Regions from separate parts of the Proteus sp. GOKU genome, predicted to be linked through region 3. Evidence: predicted binding sites of a transcription regulator. Region 3 holds the regulator's gene; each other region holds the start of a gene.
The links. The regulator Fur, encoded in region 3, represses iron uptake genes when iron is present. The targets are predictions, from matches to a motif close to ATAATAATGAGAACNACTATCAA.
Positions count from the first base shown of each region.

Region 1: the regulator Fur is predicted to act here: its motif matches at 8,700-8,722, upstream of ftnA (non-heme ferritin).
Region 2: the regulator Fur is predicted to act here: its motif matches at 8,159-8,181, upstream of feoA (ferrous iron transporter A).

Region 1 covers NZ_CP034105.1:1,657,828-1,668,185, forward strand. Annotated here, with positions in the region: gene EHE21_RS07695 (antiterminator Q family protein) at 1-321, shown strand, start outside; gene EHE21_RS07700 (lipase family alpha/beta hydrolase) at 552-1,415, shown strand; gene EHE21_RS07705 (hypothetical protein) at 1,489-1,929, opposite strand; gene EHE21_RS07710 (phosphatase) at 2,173-2,910, shown strand; gene EHE21_RS07715 (methyl-accepting chemotaxis protein) at 2,983-4,581, opposite strand; gene nqrE (NADH:ubiquinone reductase (Na(+)-transporting) subunit E) at 5,282-5,881, opposite strand; gene cyaB (class IV adenylate cyclase) at 6,218-6,769, opposite strand; gene EHE21_RS07730 (DUF2628 domain-containing protein) at 7,011-7,391, opposite strand; gene EHE21_RS07735 (universal stress protein) at 7,701-8,135, opposite strand; gene ftnA (non-heme ferritin) at 8,836-9,339, shown strand; gene copC (copper homeostasis periplasmic binding protein CopC) at 9,774-10,166, shown strand; gene copD (copper homeostasis membrane protein CopD) at 10,166-10,358, shown strand, end outside.
Region 2 covers NZ_CP034105.1:3,890,187-3,900,544, reverse strand. Annotated here, with positions in the region: gene EHE21_RS17820 (TetR/AcrR family transcriptional regulator) at 43-684, opposite strand; gene EHE21_RS17815 (amidohydrolase family protein) at 940-2,409, shown strand; gene EHE21_RS17810 (DHA2 family efflux MFS transporter permease subunit) at 2,561-3,979, opposite strand; gene EHE21_RS17805 (MarR family winged helix-turn-helix transcriptional regulator) at 4,107-4,544, shown strand; gene EHE21_RS17800 (OsmC family protein) at 4,599-5,057, opposite strand; gene EHE21_RS17795 (FeoC-like transcriptional regulator) at 5,262-5,492, opposite strand; gene feoB (Fe(2+) transporter permease subunit FeoB) at 5,512-7,839, opposite strand; gene feoA (ferrous iron transporter A) at 7,888-8,124, opposite strand; gene EHE21_RS17780 (DUF4026 domain-containing protein) at 8,523-9,968, opposite strand; gene yihI (Der GTPase-activating protein YihI) at 10,195-10,358, opposite strand, start outside.
Region 3 covers NZ_CP034105.1:1,155,892-1,166,249, forward strand. Annotated here, with positions in the region: gene nagB (glucosamine-6-phosphate deaminase) at 1-59, opposite strand, end outside; gene nagE (N-acetylglucosamine-specific PTS transporter subunit IIBC) at 414-2,456, shown strand; gene glnS (glutamine--tRNA ligase) at 2,654-4,321, shown strand; gene chiP (chitoporin ChiP) at 4,960-6,354, shown strand; gene EHE21_RS05355 (DUF817 domain-containing protein) at 6,913-7,752, shown strand; gene fur (ferric iron uptake transcriptional regulator) at 7,832-8,278, opposite strand; gene fldA (flavodoxin FldA) at 8,468-8,995, opposite strand; gene ybfE (LexA regulated protein) at 9,270-9,578, opposite strand; gene ybfF (esterase) at 9,791-10,358, opposite strand, start outside.

The DNA.
Region 1 (10,358 bases), 500 kb from region 3:
GAAGAGTGGGGATCTTGGGTTGCCAATGATCAAGATGCTATTAATTTATTGAATAACAATAAAAAAGAAGTTATTCCAGAGCGTATAAAAATAAGAAGAAAATGCACCTGTCATAATGCTAATATTATCAATGATTTAATGAAAAGATTGATGGTGCACAATAAAGAAGATTATCAGTTACTTATTAATTATTATGTTTTTGGTAAAACATTTATTCAGCTTGCAAAATATGATCGATGTTCGGATACGTATATTGGTAAAAAGTTAAAAAAAGCGGAAGGAATAATTGAAGGTATGCTAATTTTCTCCAGAGTTAATTGAGACTACCAGCAAAAACTCGAAATTGATTAAAATAATGCTTTACGATCGTAAAATAGAGATTAAGCTAATAACACTTAGAGCAATTAAGGTATCAAAATACGATGTTTACTATAATTTTTGGACTTCAAAGATTGTATTTTAAATATTGTATTCTAACTATTGTTTTAAGTATTGCTAATAGGATGTTTAGCAAATTAAATAAATTAATTTAAACCCAAGGAGTGGAAAATATGTCAACTACATATCCAATTGTTTTAGTTCATGGTTTATCTGGTTTTGATGATATCGTCGGTTATCCTTATTTTTATGGTATCGCTGATGCATTAGAAAAGGATGGTCATAAAGTTTTCACCGCATCTCTTTCTGCATTTAACTCTAACGAAGTTCGTGGCGAACAACTTTGGGAATTTGTGCAAAAAGTTCTTAAAGAAACCAAAGCAAAAAAAGTAAATTTAATCGGTCATAGCCAAGGTCCATTAGCTTGTCGTTATGTTGCTGCAAAACATGCTAAAAGCATCGCTTCTGTTACTTCTGTTAATGGTGTAAACCACGGATCAGAGATTGCGGATCTAGTGCGACGTATTATGCGCAAAGATAGTGTGCCTGAATATATTGCTGATGCAGTTATGAAAGCTATTGGTACTATTATTTCTACATTTTCAGGTAATCGTGGTAATCCACAAGATGCTATTGCTGCATTAGAAGCATTAACGACTGAAAATGTGACGGAATTTAATAAAAAGTATCCACAAGGACTGCCAGCCATTCGTGGTGGTGAAGGTAAAGAAGTCGTAAATGGTGTTCATTACTATTCATTTGGTAGCTATATCCAAGGTTTGATTGCCGGCGAAAAAGGCAATTTACTGGATCCTACTCATGCTGCAATGCGTGTATTAAGTGCATTTTTTACTGAGCGTGAAAATGATGGCTTGGTAGGTCGTACAAGTATGCGATTAGGTAAACTGATTAAAGATGATTATGCTGAAGATCATCTAGATATGGTCAACCAAGTTGCAGGGCTAGTCGGGCGTGGTGAAGATATTGTTGCTATTTATACCAACCATGCGAATTTCTTAGCAAGTAAAAAACTTTAATTATCTTGCATACTGGTTGTGAAATAATCTAATACGAATGGCTCTAATTAATTTAGAGCCATTTTTGTTTTAATTATTGCTGGTTAATATCTTTATTAACACTGATAGAAATAGAATAGCCTAATAAATAAAGAGCTTGCTCTAGACTATCCACTTTTGAAGTTTGATTAATTTCGAGTAAACGCTCTATTTGTGAACTTGTTAAATTCATCTTTCTTGCAAGATCGGATTTTTTTGTCTTTGTTTCTAACATCGCATTATGTAACGCAATTTTTAAACAGCTAATAAGAGGTAAGTAGACAATAAAATCACCAACTTGTGCTTTGGATGGTGTCGGAATAGGCAATTTACTCGCAACAAACTCTTCAAGACCTACATGCAAAATATCAGAGGCTTCTAGCTCAATATCATCTTCTGTATAAGCAACAGCGTGTATATTATCAAAATCACGGTAGGTGATTTCGTAAGTTTCACTTTCTTCATCAAAATGAGCGACTGCTGGATAGCTGAACATAAATAACCTTTTATAGAGTTGAAAGCCATATTTATAATGAAATCACACAATATAATGTGTTTTCAAAATTCTTGTGTATAGTACTAAAGTAAAATTTTATTTATCTATTTGATATTAAATAGTATGTTAAAGATTAAAGCATATTTATCAAAAATTATCTTCATTTCTCGCTAATGTGAGAAAAAGTGAAGTAGATAGTATATCGCTTGTTAGTTGTTAGGTATTTTTAGAAAGGAGTTGTTTATGTATCCCGTTGATTTACATGCTCATACTATTGCTAGTACACATGCTTACAGTACAGTTAGTGAATATTTCCAACAAGCTAAAAAGCAGGGAATTCAATTATTTGCAATTACTGATCATGGCCCAGATATGGATGATGCACCGCATGAATGGCATTTTTCTAACTTACCGGTGATCCCTCGTATTATTGATGGTGTTGGTATTCTTTATGGTATAGAAGCGAATATTAAAAATATTAAAGGTGAAACAGATTGCAGTGAGAAAATGAGCAAGAAATTAGATATTGTGCTTGCTGGTTTTCATGATCCTGTAATGGGTTCATTAGGTTTAGTTGATAATACAAAAGCGTTAATTGCAACGATAGCAAGTGGTTGTGTTCAAATGATCACACACCCAGGTAATCCTAAATATCCCATTGATATTGCTGAAGTTGCAAAAGCAGCTGCCACTTACAATGTTGCTTTAGAAATGAATAATTCATCATTTATTCATTCTAGAGTAGGGAGTGAGAAAAACTGCATAGAAATAGCGAAAGCAGTGCGCGATGCAGGAGGATTAATTGCATTGGGTTCTGACTCACATATAGCTTCTTCACTAGGGAATTTTGATCGAGTATTGGAAGTGTTAGCCCAAATAGATTTTCCACATGAGCGTATACTGAATGTAACTCCAAGAAGAGTGTTAGATTTTCTAAAATCACATGGTAAAAAAGAGATCCCTGAATTTAGCCATTTTTAATATTGGTCTAAACCAGTAATAAGAAAGCTATCCTAAAATAAGATAGCTTTTATGCTGTGCTAAACTTAATACTTACTGATGAAAAACAGTTAATTCTTGTTTTAATCTATCAGATTGTGTTTGCAAAGAATCCAATGAACTGACTAGTTCCCGTGTCATTGTTGAGTTAGCTTGTGTTGTTTGGTCTAATTGATTTATTGCATCTTCAATTTGGGCAATACCATTACTTTGTTCATTTGTAGAAATAGAAATATCGTGGATCATTTCATTAATATTTTCAGTATGTTTAGAAATATCTACCATATTATCGTTTGCGTCAGCAGCAAGCTGAAAACACTGATTTATTTTTTTACTTGAATTAGCGACAAGTATTTTTATCTCTTTTGATGCTAAGTTACAGCTAATGGATAATTCTCTTACTTCTTTAGCAACAACAGCAAAGCCTTTTCCGTGTTCACCCACTCTTGCCGCTTCTACGGCAGCATTTAAAGCCAACAGGTTTGTTTGGAAAGCGATATTGTCAATTGTAGAGGTAATATCGTTAATTTGTTCAGAGAACGTGACAACTTCATGCATATTTTCAACAACGTTAGCGAGCATTTCATTACTTTGATGGATCATCGTATCTGTTTTTGTTACTAGCTCACATGATGTTTGTGTATTTTCTGCATGTTGTTTTGATGTCACACTTAATTGTCGTATTCCTGCTGAAGTTTCGAGTACAGCTGCTGATTGTTGTTCAACACGAATGGCAAGATTATTGTTCATAACAGCAATATCACTTAGTTCGGAATTAATAAGGCCGGAGCTGTGATTGATGTTATTGACGATCCGTTTTATCTGGTCTCGCATTTTTTGAATATTGGTAGTGAGAATATTTATTTCAAATAGACCTTTTGTGGTGACATCGGTCGCTAATTCTCCATTACTAATATCTTCGATATTTTTCATTATCGCGTTTAAAGGCGAAATAAAGTTTTTTCGCAGTACGACTTGAACTAAGAAGGAGAAAATAACAATCAAAATTGAAATGACGATTAAGCTATAAATAATTTTATCGTACAGTAACTCACCTTCGCCCAATGAAGCCGTGTAGTAATTTTCTAGTTGTTGATGATAGTTGGTATAGGCTTGCTCAAAATTATCTTGATAGGTTTGTGTTGGTTGATTTAAGTATTCGTATGTTTTGCCTTGTTCTAGAAAGGCTAAGAATTCAATTAATGCTGCATTAAGCTCAGTATATTTCTGCTCTAATTGTTGTATATAGGTTTTATTTTCAACATTATGGGGAAAACTATTGAAACTTTTCCACCCGTTTTCAACGAGTTGAAGTTTTTCTTTAGCTTGTTGTAATAATGAAGAGATATCTGTATTTGCGGTAGCCATTTTATTAATAATTAATAAGTGGCGAGAACTGGCTCTATTTAGAGTATTACGTGTTTGTAAGAGATTTTCCCAAGTATTATTTAATAGCGATTGTTCATGGTAGATATTGTTTAGTGTGTTTAAGTTTCTCTTGTAATCATTGACTGAAGAGAGGAATAAAACACAAGCTAGACCAAGAAGTAAGATTAAAGAGCCTGTAATAAGCCAAACTAAAGTGGTTGTTTTTAAACTCGACATAGTCAAAGAGACGTTTGGCAAATAACGTTGTTTGAAGTTCTTAAACATGTAATGTTATTTCCTTTTTCATAAAAATATAACTGTGTAATTTATTGATTTTTAAGTTTTATTTTTACTTCCTGTAATTGGTATAGACAAAGAATTAAGAAAAAAATAAAAATATTTTTTTAGGTCACTCTTTGATTTAATGCCATATATCCTTTTGATTTTTTCAAATACTAAAAAATAGTATCGGCATTTTATAAATATTCTTTATGCTTATTTATTACTCTAATTAATAAATTTATTAAATGTATTAATTGGTCTTGTAACGCTTTGATTTTCAATTAATTTATCTTAAATATTAAAAGTTAACGATAAATAATAAAAATGAGATAAAAGATATCATCTCAATAAATAAGTTTTAACTTGTTGATTTATTATTATTTTTATGTGACTGGTTAGCTTATTTTTAAACAATTAGATTTAAATAGTGTAAGTGTTTCTATTTATAAAATAAAAAGGTAATAATGATTAAAACAGCAATAAATTAAATTATTTTTTGTTGGTTTAAAAGAATAAATAAGAGAATCTAACGTTAAAAAGGGAGGGGAATAAAAAGATCACAGAAGAGAAAAAGTAAGAAAACAGACGAAATCACTATAAACGGAAGGTATATTACCCTCCCGTTTATAAATAAAGCTTACATCAATGATGATCCTAATGATGTGTGAAAATCTCACATAAGGTTAAGAATAAAAATAAGCTTTTAAAGCGAAATTCCTGAGAACGACATAAAACCAAGAGACATTAATCCTACCGTGATGAATGTGATCCCTAACCCTCTCAATCCTTTGGGAATATCTGAATATTTCATTTTTTCACGTAAACCAGAGAGTGCGATAATCGCAAGTAGCCAACCTATGCCACATCCAGCACCATATATCACTGATTCAGTAAATGTGTAGTCACGTTCAACCATAAAAATGGTGGCACCAAAGATAGCGCAATGAATAGTCAATAAAGGCAAAAAGATCCCTAATGAATGATAAAGTGAAGGGATAAATTTATCTAAAAACATTTCTAAAATTTGAACTAATGCGGCTAAAACGCCAATAAAAGTGATATATCTAAGAAAGCTAAGATCAATACCTTCGACTACCGCGTCTTTCTTTAGAATGAAATGATAGATTAAATTATTGATAGGCGTAGCAATAATAAGTAAGGCAGTAACAGTAAGACCTAGTTTTAATGAGGTTTTTACTTCTTTAGAGACAGCAAGAAAAGTACACATTCCTAAAAAGAAACTTAATGCCATATTCTCAACAAAAGTTGCCTTAATAAATATATTAAGGTAATTTTCAAGCATAACCCCTCCTATTAATATGTTTTTTTACTAATTCTAGTAAAAACAGTGCATTAATATAAGTGGTATTACAAAAATATCTTTAAAATTAGATCTAAATGACATTTTTTGACTAAGAAGGCGTTTTATTTGAGATAAGGAAAGTGAAATTTTCAGATAAAGATAATAAATATGGCATTCAAATGAATTTTCTATTCAATTCGTCATTTTTTACTTTTTAGTGGATAAGGTAAAACAATGCTAGAAATAACAAAGCACCAATATCTATTGATAGAATATTGGTGCTCCGATTAGAGAATTTTGATAATTTCTATGAAAAGATCTACTGAGTAAAATTGTTTATGACTTGAGGTTATTTAACATTAGTGTTTTATAATTATTTTTCTCAAGATCTTTTTCTGTAAAGCCAAATTTTGCGGCTAAGTGCTTTAATTGGTCAGCGTAGAGCGGGAGTTTGCTTTGGTCGTCCGTCATGATAGCAAATTCAGCAAATGAGCCTAGTTTATCTAATTTATCGATAGTGATATGAAACTCATCTAGAAAATAGATTTCTCTTGATTTTGTGTAATTGAGAATACAGTGGTAGCCAAGTGTGGTAAACATAGAGACTGTTTTTTCTGCATCTTCAATACGAACAGCTTCACATTGTGATAGATCAGGGCCTTTAACGATAAGAAGGTTTATTCCTGTGGGGAGCATTCTTCTTACACATAAACTGATAGTAGGAGCTGAAAATTTAGTATTATTATGCTCCATGTACCAATCTGTTTCTTGATTCTCTGGCGTAAATAATGTGGCGCCTGATTTTTTTAGTTCATTAATAAATTCTTGTGGATTTTGAAGGTGATATTTCAGTTCGGCTTCAAATTTACCTTGAAAGTGATCAGACATACGTTTTCCCTAATTTAGCGTTAATGCATTATAGCATTAGTAAAGTATCCTTCTGAGGTAAAAACGAACGTTTAGTGTTATTTCATTATTTTCTATTTTAAAAAATGATGATGAAGGATTATATAGAAATATTTAAATAGAGTAATGGATAGAATGACTATGAAATAAGGAGAGGGGAATATAGTGTTATTAATAAAAGAAGGAATAAGAGAAAATAAAAGGGGCATTGCCCCTTTTATTTTTACAGAACACCTTCAAACGGGTTCCAGCTTTGATCATTTTTGGTTTCTTTCAAGTAATACGCATAGTTGGCTGTTATAGCCCATAAAACGTTAATTGCGATACCTACAGCATTGATAACACCGTTATTGACAGGTAAAAAGCCAATAATAGTAAAAATAGCAATGTTAATAGCAAATAATGTTAATGCCTTGCGCCATAACCCTAAAATAAGAAAGTAAATAAAACCAAAGAAAAATGCCCAGATATTCATTCCGATAAGAATACGCTTACCAAAGGAAAGTGCTTTATAAGCAGCTTTATATTCTGGTGTTTTAGGTGAGCCATATTGATCAAAAAATGAAAAACGCTCTTGCCATTTTTCGGAAATTTCTTTATTCATTTTAATTCCTTTTACCATGTTGATTAAATTTAGTCTTAATAGGAAAAGCATCTTTACATAATTTAACATTATGAACAATATAAATTTATTAAGGAAGGATTAATATAGAAGATTATATAAAAAGCATTAAAGTAAATATGTTTTTAATCATTTTTTAATAATTATCTTATTGCTTCAGAATATATTTTTAATTACTACTCTTAAAAATAAGGGCGATAAAATAAAATATTATTTTGAATGAATTTTATGGTGAAAAGAATAAGAAATCTGGTTTATGACGAATACCAGATTTCTTATGGAGGCAGGTGATTAACGCACGACTAATACAGATGATTCTGCGTAACTGACCACGGAAGATGCAGTAGAACCTAGAAGATAAGTTTTCATACCAGGATTACGAGAACCAATGACAATCAGTTCTGCTTGAATTTTTTTTGCGGTTTCTAAAATTTTATCGCGAGGATTACCTATAGACACATAAAATTGAGTTGTACTATTGGGAATATCAATGTGCGATAAATTTTCTTTTAGCGTGGATAATGCAATTTCAATACGTTGTTTGTCACTTGCTAGTCTATCTTGGCCTGCGAATGCAAATCCGACAAAAGACTCATAACTTGGAATGACTGATAAAAAATGAATATTCAATTTGTCAGCGACAGACAATGCTTTTAGATGAGACACAACCTTGTCCAATAAACCAAGCTCTGTAAAATCAACGGGTACTAACACTGTTTTTGTCATAGTGGCTCCTAATTAACCTTTTATTATGATTAGGGCTTTAATATTAATTTTTTGTGCATACAAATATGAGTTACCTACTAATCTTATCAGTCAAAATGAAAAACTGCACAAAAATTGAGATTATTTTTATTTTTTGAGAGTTATGTATTTTTTTATATGAAAAAAAGTGAAAAAAACTGCTGTCTGAGTCAATAAATGTGTAGCAATATCAAATAGAAATTATAAAAAATGAGAAGTGATAAGAAGTAATAGAAAGGATACTTTTTTATAATAATGATCATCATAGATATCACTTTTTATATATTTATTGATATATGGTAAAGCTTATTTTTGAATATTCTTTAATGGATTAAATATAATTTTTATTCAATATTAATCAGAAGTTCCGGACTCTAAAGAAAAAATTAATAATTATAGAAGCTAAAATAAAAATTTAAGTTTTAAATATTATGTTGTTATTTTTCAATGTGTTATGTTGCTTTTGTTATAATGATTAAATATATTCTCATTCTTAATGATAATAAGTACTATTTAGCATTAAAATAGAGAGACGGCATATTACAAATGAGATTGGTTTTTATTTTTATTACAGTTAATTGATTGAAAAAATAAACAAAAACTATATTTAAATAACTATATTTTTATTTTTAAGTGTGCATAATATCCGTAATGTTAATTTTCATCGCAAAGGACGTAAAATATGTTACATCAAGATATGATCAATAAATTGAATGAACAGTTAAATTTAGAGTTTTATTCAGCAAATCTTTATTTGCAAATGAGTGCTTGGTGCGACGATAAAGGATTCGATGGTGCAGCTAAGTTTTTAAAAGCTCACTCACGTGAAGAAATGGAACATATGCACCGTTTATTTGATTACTTAAGCGATACAGGTGCTATGCCTTTACTTGGTGCGATTGAAGCTCCACCAGCTGAGTTCTCATCATTATCTGAGTTATTCGATAAAACTTACGAGCATGAAAAACACATTACATCTGAGATTAATAAATTAGCACATGTTGCAATGACAACTCAGGATTATTCAACGTTTAATTTCTTACAATGGTATGTTGCAGAACAGCATGAAGAAGAGAAATTATTTAAATCAATCCTAGATAAATTAGCAATGGTTGGTGACAGTGGTAAGGCTTTATTCTTGTTAGATAAAGATCTGAACACATTATCAACATCTGCACATGTTTAATTATTAATAAAGCGTTAGATTGCTTAAGTTAATAAATGAATTATTGCGCTCTGCTGTGACTGAATAGCAGGGCGTTTTTTATTCTTCTGTATTGCCTCCATTCTTATTCCTATTTTTTATCTCTTCCTCACTTTTGTTTGCTCATTTTTTATCCTAAAAATTCTTTTTGACTGTTATTCATGCAGGGTGTTTATTTTACTTTTAGTTGTATTCGGTTATGTATTGAACTGTTTAGACTGTCAATATGGGTATTATATTTTTTCGAAGTGTAAAAATGGGTGATATTTGAAACAGAAACTGGTCTAAATAACATATATTTTGAGTGCTAGTTCACAACCTTTTATTTCTAATATCAAGAAGCGAAGATCTTGACGTAAATTTGCTATAAAATATTTCCATAAATAAAAAAATCACCTGTAATTTAAGAGGTTATTATGTCATTAAATACACTTAAGACATCTTGGGGTAAATTATCGGCTATCGCTGTTTTATTCCTTGGTATGTCATACCAACAAGCATTAGCACACGCACACTTAAAATCACAGTTACCTGCTGAAGGTGCTGCTATTGAACAATCTCAAGCGCCTAAGGTTATTACGCTAGACTTCTCTGAAGGTATTGAATTAGCTTTTAGCAAAATCAAAGTCACTAATAGTGATGGTAAAGAAATTACCGTAGGAAAATTGAGTTTAGACCCTGTTAACAATACTAAATTATTATTGCCTTTAGAAAGTGATTTAGCAGAAGGCAACTATTTGGTTAATTGGAACGTTGTTTCTGTTGATGGGCACAAGACAAAAGGTTCTTATCAATTTAGTGTAAAATAATGACACCTGAAGACGTTTATATTTTATGCCGTTTTTTCCATTTCGTGGCAGTCATGTTTATGTTCGGACTGAGCTTCTCGGCTGCCATTCTTGCAAAAGATAAATTCATTCCTCTTATTCAAGTTCGTTTGCGTCCTGCATTAGCCATTAGTACTGTCACTGTCTTTATTACGACTTATCTATGGATGGTTG
Region 2 (10,358 bases), 1.4 Mb from region 3:
CAATTAAGCGTAGGTTATAGTCGAAAAATAGCGAGTTTAAACCTAATTTTTCGATAAACTTAATTCGTGCTCTATATAAGTTGCAATAATACGGCTACAAAGGGCAACTTGGTCGTTTATTTGTTCCTCTGTGATAACTGTTTCAGGTAGATAGAGTTTGTCGAAAAAAAGTTTAGTCTTTAGCATTTCAGTGAAATGTTGCGCTAATGGAAACAGCTGTTTTTCAGAGAGCGAAGGTAATATAGAACGTAAATTTTCAGTAAGATGTCCATATACTTTTTGCGGACCCAGTAGGTAGAAATTTTGACTTAATTGGGGATGATTTGCTGACTCAGCAATAATTAAACGATAGAGACCAATCGAACTAGAATTAAGCATTTTACGAATAAAGCAGGAGCCAAATTGGTATAACACGTCGTAAGGTGTGTTTATATGCTCTTGGTTGTTCTCGACGCTAAAAATATCATTAATTAATGACTCGATTACGGCAGAAAGTAACCCTTCTTTATCACCAAAATGCGCATAGAGTGTAGAGCGAGAGCCACCAGAACGGGTGATTATCATATCAAGGCTTGTTTTCTCGTAGCCATTTTCAATAAAGATCTCTGTTGCCGCTTTAATTATGGCGTCGGCTCTTTTTTTACCTCGTTCATTTAAAGGGGTAGCCTTGGCATTCTGTGCCATTTATTTTTCCTCTTCAGCATTTTGTGTGCAACAGGGATTTTTTCTAGATAGAAAATACGTGGTTTATATAGACTATTGATGTTATTGAAAATACTAAAATTAGTGAATATTCAATTTATTATCAATCTCTGGATCAGAATAGCCTATTTTTTATTTTCTGGATCTTAACAAAAAAATGATCAATTACGCAGAGTTGATCTTTATTTTTAATGTACTGTACTATACAGTACACTTTAAATGAGGTTAGGAAAAACAATGGTAAATAGTAAAAAAGTGATCCGCGGTGGCACGTTTATCACAATGGATAAAACACATGGCGACATTATTAATGGTGCATTATTAATCGAAGGAAATCGCATTACGGGTATTAGTCAGGCGATAGATGGCTTTGATTCTCATAAAGATGCTGAGTTTATTGATGCTCAAGGTGCGATTGTTATGCCAGGAATGGTGGATGCACACCGCCATGATTGGATGTCGCTTTTTCGTGGTGTATCAACTGAGGAATCATTGCCTGCATTTTTAATTAATACATTTTATGCTTTTGGTAGTGTCTTAACGGCTGACAATATGTATGCAGCGGTACTTGCGGGTAATATCAGTGCATTAAATGCAGGTACAACAACGGTTTATGAAGTTAACGATTGTGTGAATACACCAGAACATGCTCTCAATGCAATTCAAGCAATGAAAGATAGTGGTATTCGTGGTGTTTATGCCTATGGAATGCAAGTCTATGATTTCAAACCTATTGGCTTTAAATCTCAAGATGAGCGATTAGCGAACGTACGAGAAATCACGGGTAGCCAATTTAATGGACAAGATCGTTTGGAAATGGGAATGCTCATTTCTGATCTAGGCACAGTGCCTTTTGATATTTCAGCAAAACAGATCAAATTAACGGATGAGCTAGGTATCAAATGTGCGTCACATACAGGAGCTGCCAAGACCTCACTGTTGCTACGAGGATTACGCGAGTTAGACGACAGAGGCTTGCTTTTACCCGGTCATTTACATGCTCATAGTAATGGATTAACAGGTGAAGATTGGAAACTGGTTGCCAAAACTGGAGGGTATGTTGTCAGTACTCCATCAAGTGAATTACAAATGGGAATGGGCTTTTTGCCTTATCGCGCTTGTGTTGAACATGATATTCCTTTTGCATTGGGAACGGATTTAACTGGTGTGACAACCGATGATATGTTTACCCAAGTGAATATTGCGCTTCAAATAGAACGTGCACTTGCTAATGATAAGGTGCATCAACGCGATACCATGCCTTTTGAAATCACACCAACAGTAAGAGAAGCTTTGCACTGGGTAACATTAGGTGGTGCCGAAATTATGGGACTTGCTGATGAAATTGGATCACTTACTGAGGGTAAAAAAGCAGATGTGATTGTTATTCGCCATAAAGACGATTTTGTTCCAACCATGAATCCAGCTGGTTGTGTTGTACAAATGACGAAAGGCAGTGATGTTGATACGGTTATTGCTGATGGTGTTATTCGTAAACGTGATGGCAAACTTGTGGGATTTGATATGGCGAAAGTCGAAACACTCTCACAATGTGCATTTAATACGCTTTCTGAAAAATCAAAATCCTTTACAACGCTATCGGCACAAGAGGTTGAGAAGTTCTTCCGCCTTGCTGAACGTAAAGCCTCATTTAATTTTGCCCAAGCTTATAGCGATGACTATTTTGCTCATCAATTTAATGAGTAACTATTCACGATTACCCTTTCTCTTTTCACTTTTATAACTTAGTTCCGCCCTTAGTTAGTTTTGAATAATTGTCTGATTTAGCCCATGTTATGCCTTTTGGCTTAATATGGGCTCTTTTTTTATCTGAAATGATAACGTGTTTCAAACAGTATTATTTAGAGGATAACGTTGCTTTTGCTAATGGTTTTTTCAGTCGAAAAGCCAGTAATAACGCAATGATGCTCAAGGCTAATGTGAAATAAAATACGGCGTGTGTACCAAATGATAGGGCGGCGATAGCACTATTTTGTGATAAGGCGTTTTCACGAAAATAAGACATTAACGTAATGGCGATAGAGGTGCCTAATGCACCAGAAACTTGATATAGCGTGTTCCAAATAGCAGAGCCATCAGCATAAAGATCCGGCGTTAAATCGCTTAATGCGGTTGTTTGCGCTGGCATAATGACACAGGTTACGCCCATACAAAGCGACATAAAGGCGATAACAATTTTCCATGCCACAGTATATTCATTAATAACAACTAAGAAAATGCTGGCACTCAACAACATAAACAATGCACCTATAACGGCAAAAAAGCGGGCATCGTATCGATTATAAAGAAAACCAATTAATGGTGAAAAAATCACATTAATGATATTGCCGGGTAGTAATAAAATACCTGCAATCGCAGCACTGAATAGTAGAACGTCTTTCAAATAGATAGGAAGAATGATCGCAACGGATAATACGCTCATCATGCAAACTATCATCATTAATAACCCGACAACGAATATTGAGTGCTTAAAAATTTGAAGGTTAATCATTGGTGTTGCGAGCTGTTTTTGTCGCCAGCAAAACAGCAATAAACTCAAGATACCTATTAATACTGAACCCCAAACATTTACTGAAGTAATTGAATGTTCGGCTAATACAGCTAATCCATAAATCACACCAGAAAAACCGATAGAAGATAATAAGAGTGAAATAATATCAATACGAGGTTTTGTCAGAGTACCAATATGTTCCATTGAACGAAAAGCCAAGACTAAAACGGCGATATAACATAGCGCACTGATCCAAAAAATGGCATGCCAGTTCATTGAGGTTAAAATAAAACCCGATAATGTGGGGCCTAATGCAGGAGCCAAGGTGATTGTTAAACCAATAACACCCATAACAGCACCTCTTTGATAAAGAGGAAAGATCAGTAAAGCTGCACTCATTAATACCGGCAGGATAATCCCTGTCCCCGTTGCTTGAATAACACGTCCAATCATCAGGATAGCGAAATTAGGTGCAAGTGCGGCAACTACACAGCCTAATAGTGATATCAATAATGCGCTAATGATCAAACTTCTCGTATTAAACCACCGAACTAAAATTGCGGAGATAGGTACGAAGATAGCTAAAGTCAGTAGATATCCAGTCACAAGCCATTGTGCTAACCCAGCACTAATTACGAATTGTTCCATCAGATTTGTTAGCGCCATATTCAGCGCGGTTTCACCAAATAACCCCACAAATGTCCCTAACATTAAGACACTTATCATTGAACGGGGTTGAGTGACAATTTTTTCTGCTTTGTTCATTACATTTATTTCCTATTTATTATGTCAACTAGATTGACGTAATGGAAAATAACGGAAATGAAGAATATGATCAACTGAGTTGACAACTTTATTCTGTTATACTGGCAGAAAAAAGAGGATGAGAAGCATGGCTATTTCATTGGAACAGATTGATATTATTGATTTAATTAGTGAAAAACACACTTTGTTGCGTTCGCGCATTGATACCTGCTGGAACGCACAAAGTGATATCCATTTGGCTAATTCAGAATGGTATATCTTGTCACGTATTGTGTATGAACCCGCCACTATTGCTGAAATCAGTAAAACAGTCGCGATTTCCAGACAAGCCATTCATAAATTTATACGGCAATTGGAGCAAAAAGGCTTAATTAATGTGTTTGATATGAAAGACAGTAAGAAGCTAAAAGGTGTCGAAATGACTCAATTAGGTCGAGAATGCTATCAACGCTACGATGAGCTAAAGCAAGAGATCATCACCGAAATTGTGAGCATTATTGGTGAAGAAAATAAGCAGTTATTTGAGAAGTTATTACGCCAACCGTGGTTTAAAGAAGCACTGTAACAATGCCTCCCATAACAATGCCGCCCTTTTATTGAGGGCAGCAATAACTACTGACTATGCAAGTACATTCTCGAGGTGAAATGCAGTTTCTAGAATCGGTGCATTTTTTATTGTGTCGGCAACAGGGCAAGTGCGTTCAATAAAAGCGATAAATGCAGCGATCTCTTCTTCGCTATTATCTGCTTCAATAAAAAACTCGGTCGTAATTTTACTAAAACCGATTTTAGCTTCTTTATTTTTTCCGGTAAAACCATCGGTATCTAATTCGCCTCTGACTTCAATGCGAATATTTTTAAGATTAATTTGGTGCATACGTGCGAAGCTTTTTGCCACGATACCTTTACAAGCACCTAACGTACCTAATAGTGCTTCCACAGGATTCATTGCACTGTCTTTACCTCCCAGTGATACAGGTTCATCAAGTAAAAATTGAAATTGGCGTGACGCGCATTGCATTTGTAATCTGCCTTGCTCGCCTGTGGTGATCGTTGATGAAAATTCAGTTATTGGCATAATTTTTATATTCTTATAAAGTGAAATTAAATAGACGTCTTTACGTCTATATTTAATGGATTATGCCGCGATAGTTAGGAAAGTAAATCATTAAATAGGAAGATGAAAATGATTCATCTTGCGCATTAGATAAAAAAATCCCCTACATAATGAACTGGGGTCAGTTCATAAGTAAGGGATTTTTATGAGGCATTTATCAATTAGTTAAACTAGTTGATAAAGCTTTGTCTGGCAGGCAGTGGCTTCAGGGCAACTTTTACAGCTACCCGTAAGACAATCCTCGACATCGACTTCTTGAAGCTTACCCATCAATGTGAGCCGCTCTAACATTGCTTGCACCAACGGTTCAGGCATATTGAGTTGATGGCTGATAAGACGGGCATCGGCTCGACCATTAAGGGCGATACAATCACGTACTTCTATCAAACTGGCCATCTTACTTTTCCTTTGTCACTTAGTGACAGCTACCTTTTGAACAACATTGTTTAGTCAATGATGACTTATTGCTTAAGTTAATTGTTAGACGATTACGAGCATTACGCAACAAGATAAATAGAACTAAGTTAAATATCACAACCGCAGCAATGGTGATTGTACTGCTTTGTGGATGCTCGCTAAAGGTTGCGGTTTGATAGAACAGCGCAGCCAGTGAGTAAGCAATATTTAATCCCCAAAGAATAGAGAAGGTCATCCAGCCCCGGCTAGTTTCACGAGCGATAGCACCCATTACTGAAACACAAGGTACATACAGTAAAACAAAGATTAAGTAGCTATAAGCAGCAATGCCTGAACCGAATTTAGCGCCCATGGTTCCCATTGTGCCGGTATCCATTTCACCATCACCTTTACTGGCTTCAATTGGGTTAGAAAGTGCAGCTAAAGTGAAGGTCTCTTTTAAGCTATCCCATGTTTCACCAAAGGCATCACCAATTTCTCCCCACAGGTCGAATTCTTCAGGATCAAATGGCTCATTAACAATGCTTTCTGCGGTATAGAGGGTATTTAATGTTCCCACAACCACTTCTTTTGCCATCGCACCAGTGACTAAACCAACTGTTGCTTGCCAGTTATCATTGTGAACACCAATAGGTTGCAGTAATGGCGTGATAACTTTACTGACAGAAGCTAATGCAGAATCATTGATGTTATCCGCAGGTTTTCCAGAGAAGGTAAAGCTATTTAGCGCACCAATAAACATACTCGCAATAATGATGACTTTACCTGCACGTACAACGAAACCTTTTAGACGTTGCCATGTTTGCATGAGTAACGTTTTTAGGTGGGGAACGTGATAAACAGGTAGTTCCATCACGAAAGGTGACGCTTCACCGCGCATAATGGTGTGTTTTAGCAGCAAGCCAGTCAGGATAGCAACCACAATACCGAGAAGATAAAGTGAGAAAACAACACTCGCGCCGTTTTTACCAAAGAAGGCTGCCGCAAATACCGCGAAGATAGCTAAACGAGCACCACAAGACATAAACGGTGCCATTAATACGGTGATTAATCGCTCTCTTGGTGCATCAAGAGTACGCGCACCCATAATAGAAGGTACGTTACAACCAAAACCGACAATCAGTGGTACGAATGATTTACCCGGTAAACCCAGAGCCTGCATCAATCTATCCATAACAAATGCGGCACGAGCCATATAACCTGAGTCTTCAAGGATAGATAAAAAGAGATACATCATCCCGATTTGTGGCACTAATGGAAGAACAGTATTGATACCACCACCGACACCTTGAGCAAGGAAAATTGTCAGCCATTCAGGGAAGTTAAAAGTTGCACCAATCCATTGAATACCATGAATAAAGATAGCTTCAGAGCCACCTTCAAAAGCAGGTTGTAATGCACCACCGATGTTAATCGCAAGTACAAACATTAAATACATGACAAATAGGAAGATAGGTACGCCTAACCAACGGTTTAATATCACTTTATCGATATTTTGTGTCAGGATATTTGGCTTAATGGACTCCATATTAATCACTGCATGACAGATGCGCTCAATATTTTGATAACGGGCATCAGCAATGACTAATTCTGGTTCATTATTATGTTCGTCTTGAATTCGTTGACGAATAGCTTTGATATCTTCACTGGTGACTTGTGCACGTTGATGGGTATAGATATCCCCTTCTAAACACTGTAATGCCATCCAACGACGTTGCTGTAAATTAAACTCATCATGATTAATTTTTTCAGCAAGTGTCTCGACTTCATTTAATAACCATAGTGGATAAGAAGTCAGTAATTCTTGAGGTTTTTTCTTTTCAGCAGGGAAGGTATCAATGGCTTCCTTGAGCTTATCAATACCAGATGCTTTGGTTGAAATCATTGGAATAACAGGGCAACCCAGTTGCTCTGAAAGTGCGTTGATATCAATTTGCATATCTTGGTGTTCTGCAATATCGAGCATGTTTAATGCCACAATACATGGAATGCCAAGCTCAAGCAGTTGCAATGTCAAATAGAGGTTACGCTCAAGATTTGATGCATCAACCACGTTAATCAGCATGTCTGCTTCATTACTTAAAATGAAATGGCAGGCAATTTGCTCATCAAGAGATGTCTGTTCTGAAATTGTCGTTAAAGAGTAAGTCCCGGGTAAATCGACGAGCTCAATTTTATGATTTGCAGTTGTGAAACGACCAACTTTGCGTTCGACCGTTACACCCGCCCAGTTACCCACACGCTGACGAGAGCCTGTTAACTGATTAAAGAGTGTTGTTTTACCGGCATTGGGATTACCGATAAGGCCTATAGTGAGAGGAGTCATAATAGTGATGCCAATAGTTGTCTTGCCTGGTTGAATGAGAAATAACGATTATTTTTCGTTATGAACCACTTCGCTAAGATTAATGAGTGCGAGATCTTTTTTTCTCAAAATTAGGGACACTCGGTGCGTTTCTATTTGAATAGGATCACCCAGTGGTGCGATACGAATAACGTTAAACACAGCGCCAGGTAACATACCTAAAGATAATAGTTTCTGTCTGTATGCAGGGCTAATCTGAGGTGAGTAGCTCAAGATTTTATAACTGTGATTTGGGATCAGAGACATAATCGTCCTTCCACGAATATTGATACAAAAAATAATGATACTGATAATTATTAACGTGTATGAGAATTCACACAATAATAGTCAGGGTAATTATAATAAATATTTTTAATGCTAATGCGAATTATAATTATCCTTATTGGGTATAATTTAGCCTAGTCTACGCTTATCTACACTTGATTTAAATCAACCAGAGAAAAGATATTAGGATGAAAATAGGCTGTTTGCCTTATCTGTTACTAGACAAAAACAAAATGTGAAGAGTTGAAATGTCAACGTAGCAACAAAATAACAATCAGTTAATGATGTTAACGGGTAACAATATAAAAGTAGATTTTAAGAATATGAAGATCGCGAGCTTAAGTAAAAAGCTCGCGTTGTCATGGTGAAATACTCGCTAATTAGTGAGTTTGCTGGTGGCTAAAAAGTTGGTAAATATTGTTAGGGGTATAACTATCATCTTCGTATGAAACGACCCAATCAGTTATTAATGCGTTGTTGATAGGATAGGTTTCACCTTCTTGCATATCCTCAACGTAAAATGGCACGTTGAGTAATTTTGCATAAATGGTATCTCCATCACGAGACTGTGGCACAAACCACATATGCTCTAGCTCTTTTTCTTCCCCATCACCATAAGGAATACCGAACTTGATCATAAACTGCCAAGGGTTTTCGGTTTCTTCAGGTTTGTCTTTTCCTAATAACTTAGAGAGGAAACCACTCTTTTTCTCAACAGGTGGCTGATTATAGTTATCAAACATAGAAACGAAGTATTCCCAGCGTCGCTTGGCTTTTTCAGACATCTCATAGGTTTCTTCATTACTACGCAGTAGCATCATCGCTTGTTGTTCTTCATAACCTTTAAAGAAAGTTTCTAAAATTGGGTTTTCTTCATTGGTTCTAAATAGCATGGAAGAAGGATGTTGATGATATTCATCACGATCGGCTAAATCACCCAAGAAAATGCCATTTGGTGCGCCTTCAGTGTCATAACGCATTTCCTCTAAAGGTCTAAGGCTTTCAAGCGGTGTTGATTGATTAACATGGCGAATACCCTCTTCAAAAGGTAAGGCGACAAGATACTCTAAGCCTGATGATGTTTGGCCACAAAGCATCGGTTCACCAAATTCGATTTGGCGATGATTAATACTGTTGTTAACAAAGCAACGGAAGAGATCAGGAATACCATAGTAAGACTCAAGCATACTTGGAATAACTAAATCGACTTCGGTCAAGCCACAACGTGCTAATCCATGAGTATGGAACCAGAACATGGTTGGTGGATCATTTTCTGTATCATAGACAGCATGAATAACATATAAGCTTTCTACTTCAGGATAGAGATCGGGTGTTTCTAATTGAAAGCGGACCCACTCAGGCGTTAATGCTTTACCTGCTGCTGATTCATCTAATGCTAAGATCATTTCTGGTGCAATGATATTGAGAAAATTCAGTTGATGGCGATAACTTGCCAAAGGATGCAAGGTTTCAGTAAAAAGTGTTTCTAATAATAAATCTTGTGTTGTCGCATTTGCATGCGCAAGTAGTTGCGGCGTGAGTTCGTCAGTCGAATACATTGGGCGTATTTCGTAATCTTCATCACGAGGGTAAAGGCAGACAAAAAAATGTAATTCGTCATCACCATGCTGACAACGATAGAAAAAACCGTCATCAATATTTTCACTTAGGTAATTGATTTCACCATCAGTGTAATCTGTCTGTTCTTCTAGGCGTTGTTCAATAAGCGCATAGTTTAGTGGCTGTGCAGGGAAAGCCACTATACGAGAGGGCACTTTTTCTCCTTGCCCGGCTGCGATATCTAAGTACTGCTGTCTGTTATCCATGTTTTTTATCACTCGTATATTAAAGATAGAAAAATAGGATATCAGGGATAACAAGAGAGGAATAGATGGAGTTATCTGAGCTTAAGGTTGTTAATTAATCTATTGTTAATGGTGAGGATTAATGAAAAATAAAAAAGCGGGTATTTTATAAAAAAATAACGGATATCAACAGGTTATTGATATCCGCTAGATATAAGGTAATCAAGGAAAATGATTAGCCTTTTGATTATTTACCTTTCAGTAATTGCATGATGTCTTCAGTTTTTTCTTCATCGTCATCATCTTCAAACTCAATACCTAGCTCAACCATTAATTCGTCAATGCGATCAAGGGTTTTCTCAGTATAGGCCTGTTCTTCTGCATTGAGTTTTTCACCGTTTTCAAGACGAG
Region 3 (10,358 bases):
ATATAATTTGCAGACCACTTACCAACTTGTTTTGCCGTGGATAGGGGGATTAACCTCATAGTAACCTCATAGAAAAAAGACAAATCTGATAACTCAGTAACGTGTTATTTCATCGTGTGATTATCAGTGGCTCATCTATAACACGAATTTCTTTTCATTTTTAGCTGATGATCGAAATGTCCCGCCAAAAGATATTTTTAATCATAAAATAAGCTTTCTGACTTAGCCAGCATTTCAGCTAAAAATTATACGATATTAGTGACTTTAATCACAAACTATGACTAATTAATTTGCGATACGAAATAATTTTTTTAGACTAAAAATGGAATTAAATAATTAGCTCATCAATTTTATTATAAAATATGAATGAGTATGAATAAGATCCCGCATAGGGGCTATCCAAGGGGGAGTTTGTGAATATTTTAAGTTATCTGCAGAAGATAGGACGGGCGCTGATGGTGCCTGTTGCTACATTACCTGCAGCAGCAATTCTGATGGGGATTGGCTACTGGATTGACCCAGTAGGCTGGGGTGGCGATAACGCGCTTGCTGCCTTACTTATCAAATCTGGTGCTGCCATCATCGACAATATGTCAGTCTTGTTTGCCATTGGTGTTGCTTATGGTATGTCGAAAGACAAAGACGGTGCTGCCGCTTTAACAGGATTTGTTGGGTTCTTAGTCGTGACAACGCTTTGCTCTCCAGCTGCGGTGTCAATGATCAAAGGCCTACCTTTAGAAGAGGTTCCAGTTGCTTTTGGTAAAATAAATAACCAGTTTGTTGGGATCTTGGTTGGTGTACTTTCTGCCGAGCTTTATAACCGCTTTAGTAGCGTTGAACTGCCTCGCGCACTGTCATTCTTTAGTGGTCGCCGTTTAGTTCCTATCCTAACCTCATTTTTAATGATCATCGTCGCCTTTATTCTGATGTATATCTGGCCTGTGATTTATGGCGGATTAGTCAGCTTCGGTGAAAGCATTAAAGATATGGGCGCATTAGGTGCAGGTATCTACGCATTCTTTAACCGTTTATTAATTCCAGTTGGCTTACACCATGCGTTGAACTCTGTATTCTGGTTTGACGTTGCCGGTATTAACGATATTCCTAACTTCCTTGCAGGTCAGCAAGCTATTGATTCTGGCTTAGCAACTGTGGGTGTAACAGGTCGTTATCAAGCAGGTTTCTTCCCAGTAATGATGTTTGGTTTACCGGGTGCAGCGCTTGCTATCTATCACTGCGCACGTAAAGAGAACAAAGCAAAAGTTGCGGGTATCATGATTGCAGGTGCATTTGCTGCTTTCTTCACAGGTATTACTGAACCACTTGAATTCTCCTTTATGTTTGTGGCGCCTGTGCTCTATGTTATTCACGCATTCTTAATGGCGATTTCTGTTTATATCGCAGCAAGCATGGAGTGGATTTCAGGATTCGGCTTTAGTGCGGGCTTAGTGGATATGTTCTTATCTTCACGTAACCCACTGGCTGTTCATTGGTACATGCTGATTGTTCAAGGTATTGTTTTCTTCTTTATCTATTACGGTATTTTCCGTTTCACTATCACAAAATTTAACCTGAAAACTCCGGGTCGTGAAGATGATGTGATGGGTGATGAAACTGCTGATGGCTATGATGAAGATATCAAAACAGCGCCAGCAAATAGTAAAGAAGGTATTCAACAAGAAGCTCGTCAATATATCGCAGCTATCGGTGGTTCTGATAATTTAACGGGTATTGATGCTTGTATTACCCGTTTACGCTTAAATGTAAAAGATGCCACTGTTGTTAATGATGCCTATGCAAAACGCTTAGGTGCATCAGGTGTTATTCGCTTAAACAAACAAAGTGTTCAAGTGATTGTAGGTACACGTGCTGAATTAGTCGCTAACGCTATGCGTGATGTATTGACTCAAGGCCCTGTGCCAGCTTATGAAGCGTCAGCTGCCTCAACAGTCTCTACTGAAAAAGCACCTGTAAAACAAGCCAACACAAATGCAAAAGTGTTACTTGAAATGATTGCGCCTTTTGATGGTGAGGTCGTGGCATTGAAAGATGTGCCTGATGAAGCGTTCTCTAGTGGTGTTGTTGGGGATGGTGTAGCAATCAAACCAACCTCTAATATCGTGATGGCACCTGCAACAGGTACTGTTGTTAAGATTTTTGATACTAATCATGCATTTTGTATCGAGACTGACAATGGTGTTGAAATCATCGTACACATGGGAATTGATACCGTTGCATTAGGTGGCAAAGGCTTCAAGCGTTTAGTTGAAGAAGGTGCAGACGTTAAAGTCGGTCAACCTATCTTAGAATTAGATCTTGAATATCTGAACGCTAATGCCAAATCGATGATAAGCCCTGTCATTGTTAGCAATATCGATGATTTTGATAAGATTGCTGAACAAGTTGATGGTGTTGTGGTCGGAAATAAAACGGTTATCTACAACGTGTTAAAATAAATTCTATCTAGATATTTAATCCTCTATAAAGAGATGGTTAAATAAGACGATAAAACGGGGAGTCTTTCAAACTTCCCGTTTTTTTATCTCTATTTTGATAAATATCTCAGGGGTGTATTTAGCTAAGGTATTTATGAAACCTGCTTATTGGATTATAGTGGGTTAATTATGCGTTTTGCTTTGAGGAAAAAATGACCATGAATGAGGCAGATGCCCGCCCAACGAACTTTATTCGTCAAATTATTGACGAAGATCTGGCTACTGGGAAACATAATAGCGTTCAAACGCGTTTCCCACCTGAACCTAATGGCTATCTTCATATCGGCCATGCGAAATCAATTTGCCTGAATTTTGGTATTGCTAAAGATTATCAGGGAAAATGTAATCTACGTTTTGATGATACCAATCCAGTAAAAGAAGATATTGAGTACATCAACTCAATTCAAAAAGATGTTCAGTGGTTAGGTTTCCAATGGGAAGGTAGCATTCATTACTCCTCAGATTATTTTGATCAACTTTATCAATATGCGATTGAGCTGATTAATAAAGGCTTAGCTTACGTTGATGAGTTAAGCGCTGAAGAAATTCGTGAATACCGCGGTACATTAAAAGAGCCAGGTAAAAACAGCCCTTATCGCTCACGTAGCGTAGAAGAGAACTTAGCGCTGTTTGAAAAAATGCGTGCTGGTGGCTTTGAAGAAGGTAAAGCGTGCTTACGTGCGAAAATTGATATGGCATCACCATTTATTGTTATGCGTGATCCTGTGCTTTATCGTATTAAATTCGCTGAACATCACCAAACTGGAAATAAATGGTGCATTTATCCAATGTATGATTTTACCCACTGTATCTCTGATGCACTGGAAAATATCACACATTCTTTATGTACTTTAGAATTCCAAGATAACCGCCGTTTATATGATTGGGTGCTGGATAATATCACTATCCCTTGTCATCCTCGTCAATATGAATTCTCACGTCTTAACCTTGAATACACAGTGATGTCAAAACGTAAGCTGAATCAGCTTGTGACAGAAAACATTGTGAATGGTTGGGATGATCCTCGTATGCCAACAATTTCAGGCTTACGTCGTCGTGGTTATACCGCAGAATCTATTCGTGAATTCTGTCTACGTATTGGTGTGACGAAACAAGAAAACAACGTCGAAATGGCAGCTCTGGAATCTTGTATTCGTGATGACTTAAACGAAAATGCACCACGCGCAATGGCTGTTATCGATCCTGTTCGTTTAGTGATTGAAAATATGCCAGAAGGTGAAGAAATTCTTGTTGCACCAAATCACCCAAATAAACCAGAAATGGGAACGCGAGAAGTGCCATTTAGCCGTGAAATCTATATTGATCGCGCTGACTTCAAAGAAGAAGCAAACCGTCAATATAAACGTCTAGTGCTAGGTAAAGAAGTACGTTTACGTAATGCTTATGTTATTAAAGCTGAACGTGTTGAGAAAGACGAACAAGGCGAAATTACGACTATTTACTGTACCTATGATGCAGAGACTTTAAATAAAGATCCTGCTGATGGACGTAAAGTAAAAGGCGTTATTCACTGGGTAAGCATTCCACATGCGATCCCAGCTGAAATCCGTCTTTATGACCGTTTATTTAGCGTACCAAACCCGGCGGCAGAAGATGATTTCTTATCAACAATTAACCCAGAATCATTAGTTATTCGTGAAGGTTTTGTAGAGCGTAGCTTAAAAGATGCGGTTATCGAGAAAGCGTATCAATTTGAGCGTGAAGGCTACTTCTGTGCTGATAAGCTTTCAACGGCGGATAAACTTGTGTTTAACCGTACTGTGGGCTTACGTGACACTTGGGCGAAGATTTCTCAACAAGGCTAATTTGACGTGCTTTAAGTCACATTAGTGCCTTAATGAATAAAATGCTCGGTAATTTATTTATCGAGCATTTTTTTATCTGTTTTACAGCTTATTTTGCCTAATTTTTCATCTATTGATATTAAATATTTACTATTCTTAATTTGATTAGCCTCTCGTTTTATCTTTTTTAGGTGATAAGTTTTCATTTATTTCGTTTGAAATAGTTTATTCACTATCACTTTATTCTTTTGTTTTTTCATATCATCACGCTAAATAACACTGTAATAAGAAAAGTGTGATTCACACCACATATTTTACATCATTAAAAAAGATTATTTATAAATACTACTTATTATTCCTTTCTATAAAAACGAAATTTTATATCATTTAAAGATTGATTTATAAAATACAATTAAATCAAGTGATTATGTTTATTTTTAACCAATCTTTATAAAAGAAAGAAAATGAAACGATCATTTAGTTATGTGCCCTTTGTCATATTTTGATAAAAATTCTTTTTTTTTGGTTGATAATTCGCGTCGCGAAAAATATGCTGTTTATAACCTAATTTAGGTTTTTTCCCCACTTGGGGTTTTATATTTGGAAATAGGCATTGTGCTTATTTCTTTTTTAGTCAAAGTCAAAGAGGAAACAATGCTATGGTTATGCAAAATGCTAAACCAGGCAGGGTGGCACTTGCCGTTATGGGCGCATTGCTTGTAACTGCACTACCTGCAAAAATGTCTCATGCTGAAGGGTTTATTGATGACTCAACCTTAACAGGCGGTCTTTTTTATTGGCAACGTGACCGTGATAGAAAAGAGTTAACACCAAATAGCCCTGATTACGGCAAATACAAAGCTAACTTACACCATTCTACTTTCAACGCTAATCTCGATTTCTCATCAGGTTACCTTGGTGATTTTATTGGTATTGATTTAGCTGCCTTTGGTGCGGCTGAATTGAATAACAGTGGCCCTGCGGCACCTAATGAAATCGGTTTTAGTGATGCAAAAAGTCGCTGGGATGAAAAATGGACTGGCGATCGCAGTGGCATGAGCGTTTATAAAGCGGCTGCGAAATTCAAATTAGGTAACTTCTGGGCTCAAGGTGGATATATTCAACCTAAAGGCCAAAGCTTATTGCGTCCACACTGGAGCTTCTTACCGGGAACTTACCGCGGTGCTGAAGCGGGCGCTGTCTTTGATTTCGATAAAAGTGGTGAATTATCTTTCTCCTATATGTGGACAGATGAATATAAAGCACCATGGTATCGGAATATGTACAATTTCCGTAAAGCTGATCTAGAAACGAATATCAGCTATCTTCACTCTTTCGGCGCTAAATATGATTTTAAAAACAGCTTAGTGTTAGAAGCTGCATTTGGTCAGGCTGATGGTTATATCGATCAGTATTTTGGTAAAGTTTCTTATGATTTCCCAATTGCTGACAATGCATTAAGAACGTCTTACCAATTCTACGGTGCTAAAGATAAAGTTACCGGTGGTGGCGTTAATGACGTTTATGATGGGCTGGCATGGTTACAAGCACTGACTTTTGGTTATACCTACAATGTATTTGACTTCAAAGTAGAAGGAACGTGGGTTAAAGCTGAAGGTAATCAAGGTTATTTCTTACAACGTATGACTCCGGGCTGGGCAACCTCTAATGGTCGTCTTGATGTCTGGTGGGATGGTCGTTCTGACTTTAACGCCAATGGTGAAAAAGCACTTTATGCTGGCGTTATGTATGATCTGAAAAACTGGGATCTGTCAGGCTGGGCAGTAGGTACTTCTTATGTTTACGCATGGGATGCTAAGCCAAGTGGTAAAGCTATTTATGACCAAGGTCAGCGTATCAGAGAAAGTGCATGGAATGCGGATATTATGTATACGGTTCAAGAAGGTCGCGCTAAAGGCACTCTCTTTAAGCTTCACTATACCCGTTATGATAACCACTCCGATATTCCAAGTTATGAAGGTGGTTTTGGTAATATTTTCCAAGATGAAAAAGACGTTAAGTTTAACGTGATAATGCCATTTACTATTTTCTAATATCAGCATAAGGATAAAGTGTATTAATTGCACTTTATCCTGAATAAAACTAAAAAAGCTAAATACGATTACGATAAGTAAAAATAAGTAGTAGAAAGGTAGGGATGCGGTAATTAAGAAGAGCCTTACAAATAAGCCTCGTTAATAAAGTGAAGTTGTCAGCAGTAGTAAAAAGTGGAAGTAAAAGAGTAGAAGTAAAAGAGTAAAAGAGTAAAAGCAGTAAAGAGTCGTTTTAAAATCGCAGTATGTAGTAAAAGTAATGAAGTAAAGTCGTCATGTCATGTCGTCTGAGATAAATGTGAGTGGGTTATGTTTATCTCCTGTGCTTCAGTTATTTCGCAAAATTTGCGTAAGGTATTTACCCTAAGTAAAGGAAGTCAGAGTGGGTATCGTAGTGGGGGGTAAATACCTTTATTTTTTAATTCCTTTCTTTTTCGTCCTTTTCATCCTTGTAGGTTTTTTTATTCTATGGCAAATTTCTTGCCATTCATTTTATCTCACCTTATTTATTATTCTGCATTGAATGCTGTTCGATAATGCGAGTTTTCAGGAAGAAGCATGTTAAAGCGATTGGATGATTTTTTATTAGAACCGCCATTGAAACCCTTTAAAGGTATAAAACGATTTATTGTTGAATTTCTTTTTTTTGGTGTAAAAGAGGCGCGTTCTTGTTTATTTGCCGGATTTTTCTTTTTTATTTTATTTGCAACACCAAGTAAAGGTATCTTTGGTATACCTCGTTATGACGTGCTTCTTATTCTCGCTATCGCTTTTCAATTATGGATGGTGTGGGGAAAGCTAGAAACATGGGATGAATTAAAAGCGATCTGTTTTTTCCACATTGTTGGGTTTGTGATGGAATTATTTAAAACATCAGCGGCAATTGGATCGTGGAAATACCCTGATTTTGCTTATACAAAATTGTGGGAAGTCCCTTTGTTTACAGGGTTTATGTACTCTGCGGTAGGAAGTTATTTAATTCAAGCATGGCGTTTTTTAAAAGTACGAATTGAACATTATCCACCTTATTGGATGGCAACTTTGGTTGCTCTCGCTATCTATATTAATTTCTTTTCTCATCACTTTATCGGTGATTATCGCTGGTATTTAACTGCCTTTATTTTAGGTCTTTATGCTCGTAGTGTGGTTTATTTTACTCCTTATGATACTGAGCGAAAAATGCCTTTATTACTCGCTTTTGTTCTAATAGGTTTCTTTATTTGGCTTGCTGAGAATTTCGGTACATTTTTTGGTGTTTGGCAATATCCTAACCAAATTGGTGCTTGGTCTGCTGTACATGCAGGCAAATGGGGCTCTTGGTCACTATTGGTTATTGTCACATTTACCATTGTGGTTCATTTAAAACATATTAAGCACAGTATCAGTGTGGCTAAGTAGAGTTATCCTCGGATTTTAGGCAATAAAAAAGGAACTGTGAACAGTTCCTTTTTTTTACTGAGAGATTATCCAGAATGAATTATTTCTCATCATGTGCGTGGCTATCTTCTTTGCAATTGCCTTCAGCGCAGTGGCCATATAAGTAAAGGCTATGATTGGAAAGCTTGATACCATGACGTTCAGCGATGTTTCTTTGGCGTAATTCAATTGCATCGTCTGTAAACTCGATAACTTTACCACAATCAAGACAAATTAAGTGGTCATGATGGTGTTGTTGAGTTAATTCAAATACTGATTTACCACCTTCAAAATTATGTCGGGTAACAATACCAGCATCATCAAATTGGTTTAAGACGCGATACACTGTTGCCAGACCAATCTCTTCACCGATATCGATGAGTTTTTTGTAGAGATCTTCAGCACTGACATGATGGCACTCAGGATCCTGGAGCACTTCCAAGATCTTTAAGCGAGGAAGTGTAACTTTTAACCCAGCATTTTTTAACGCTTTATTATTGTCGGTCATGCGGATTTAATCCTGTTGCTAATGGTGAATTTAATTTTTGTGCTCACAAATAGGTTTTATTCATTAATACTCGGGTGAATAAATAACCTCATTGATTATAGGCATGATATTTAAAAATAAACACCCCACCTATCACACTATCTTAGCACACCATTGAATAATTATCATTCTCAATATTGAGTATTTATTTTATCCCAGAATTTCGTCTAGGCTCATTTCTTCTTTGATTTGAGCAACCCAAGCGTCAACACGCTCTTCGGTTAATTCTGGTTGACGATCTTCATCAATCGCAAGACCGATAAAATGATTATCATCTGCAAGCCCTTTAGAGGCTTCGAAATGATAACCTTCTGTTGGCCAATGACCTACGATAACTGCGCCACGAGGCTCAATAATATCGCGGATAGTACCCATTGCATCACAGAAATATTCTGCGTAGTCCTCTTGGTCACCACAACCAAATAGTGCAACAAGCTTACCATTGAAATCAATATCTTCTAGTGTTGGGAAAAAGTCATCCCAATCACATTGTGCTTCACCATAATACCAAGTAGGAATACCTAGTAACAGAATATCGAACGCTTCGATGTCTTCTTGACTGGATTTTGCAATATCATGAACTTCGGCATTATCAGCGCCCAGTCTTTCTTGAAGCATTTTGGCAATATTTTCAGTGTTGCCAGTATCACTGCCGAAGAATATTCCTATGATTGCCATAAAGTGAGATAACCTCTTTTATTCTAAATTCGTTATATTTCAAATTGTAGCGTTATTGACTACGTATATTTTCACAAGTTACATACTTTCTTGTATGTTTCCAGTGACTCATTCACTTGTCACCTAGCTACACTTCAAAATATTTAGAGTATATTTGTCTGTGTTTGAACAATTACTAGTGAAAGATAAGCATTGTGTTTTCATAATAGAAAACTAAAAACGTATTTTGACGAAAATAGCAGGCTAATTCTGTCGAATTTGTGTGGTTTATCTGCTAGCTATTTTTGTTTTGATGCATTTTTAAGGCGTGATTTTGCGCCAATTGCTCTAGTAATATTTCTTCAATAAGCTCACTACGACTGACGTTTCTTTCTGTCGCCAACTCATTGAGAGCATTCACAGCATCTTCATTTAATTTTAACTCAACTCGACGTAAGCCATTAACTCTGTCACGTCTTAATTGATTGCGTTTATTAATTCTAAGCTGTTCATCCCGAGAAAGCGGGTTTGTTTTAGGTCGCCCAGGTCTGCGTTCATCTGCGAACAAATCCAGTGTGGTGCGATCAGTTTGTTCTTTTGCCATAAATTTTGCTGTGAAAGGGCGTATACCAATGACTAAATTGCGAAACGCCCAATAATACCCCACATAGTGATGTCTCGCCACTGCTTCCTGACTTTAACCTATTGTGATTTGGTCTTTTTATCAACAGATACTGTTTTTAAGTACAATAATTATACATTCTATTAAGTTATCATTTTTTCAGTGGCGTTATTTTAAGCAGTTAAATTTATTCACTAAGCTTTCTCTAAAAAGCGACGAATTGCCTTAATGACGGTATCTGGTTTTTCTGAATGCACCCAATGCCCCGTGTTTGCAACAACAAAGGCGGTTGCGAGAGGGAATTGACGAGCTATGTTTTCACGATACTCATCCAAAATATAAGGTGATAAACCTCCCCGAATAAATAATACAGGTTGATGCCAAGCTGGTACTTCTTGCCAGCCAATAATGTCTGAATAGGCATTTTGTATTGCAGGTAAATTAAATAGCCACTCACCATTTTTGAATGATTTAAGTAAAAATTGGATCACACCGTCTTCTTTAATAAAAGGACGCATGATTTCCACCGCATCTTGACGGCGCGTGACTTGGGCTTTAGTTACAGCTTCAAGTGCAGCAAAGATTTTGTCATGACGGCGAACATTATAGGCAACAGGTGACATATCAATCACAACAATATTTGCGATACGCTCAGGGGCTAATGCTGTCATCGCCATCGCAATTTTGCCTCCCATTGAGTGACCAATAATAATGGCTTTTGGGATATTTAAACTATCAAGCAATGTAAGCACATCTTGCGCC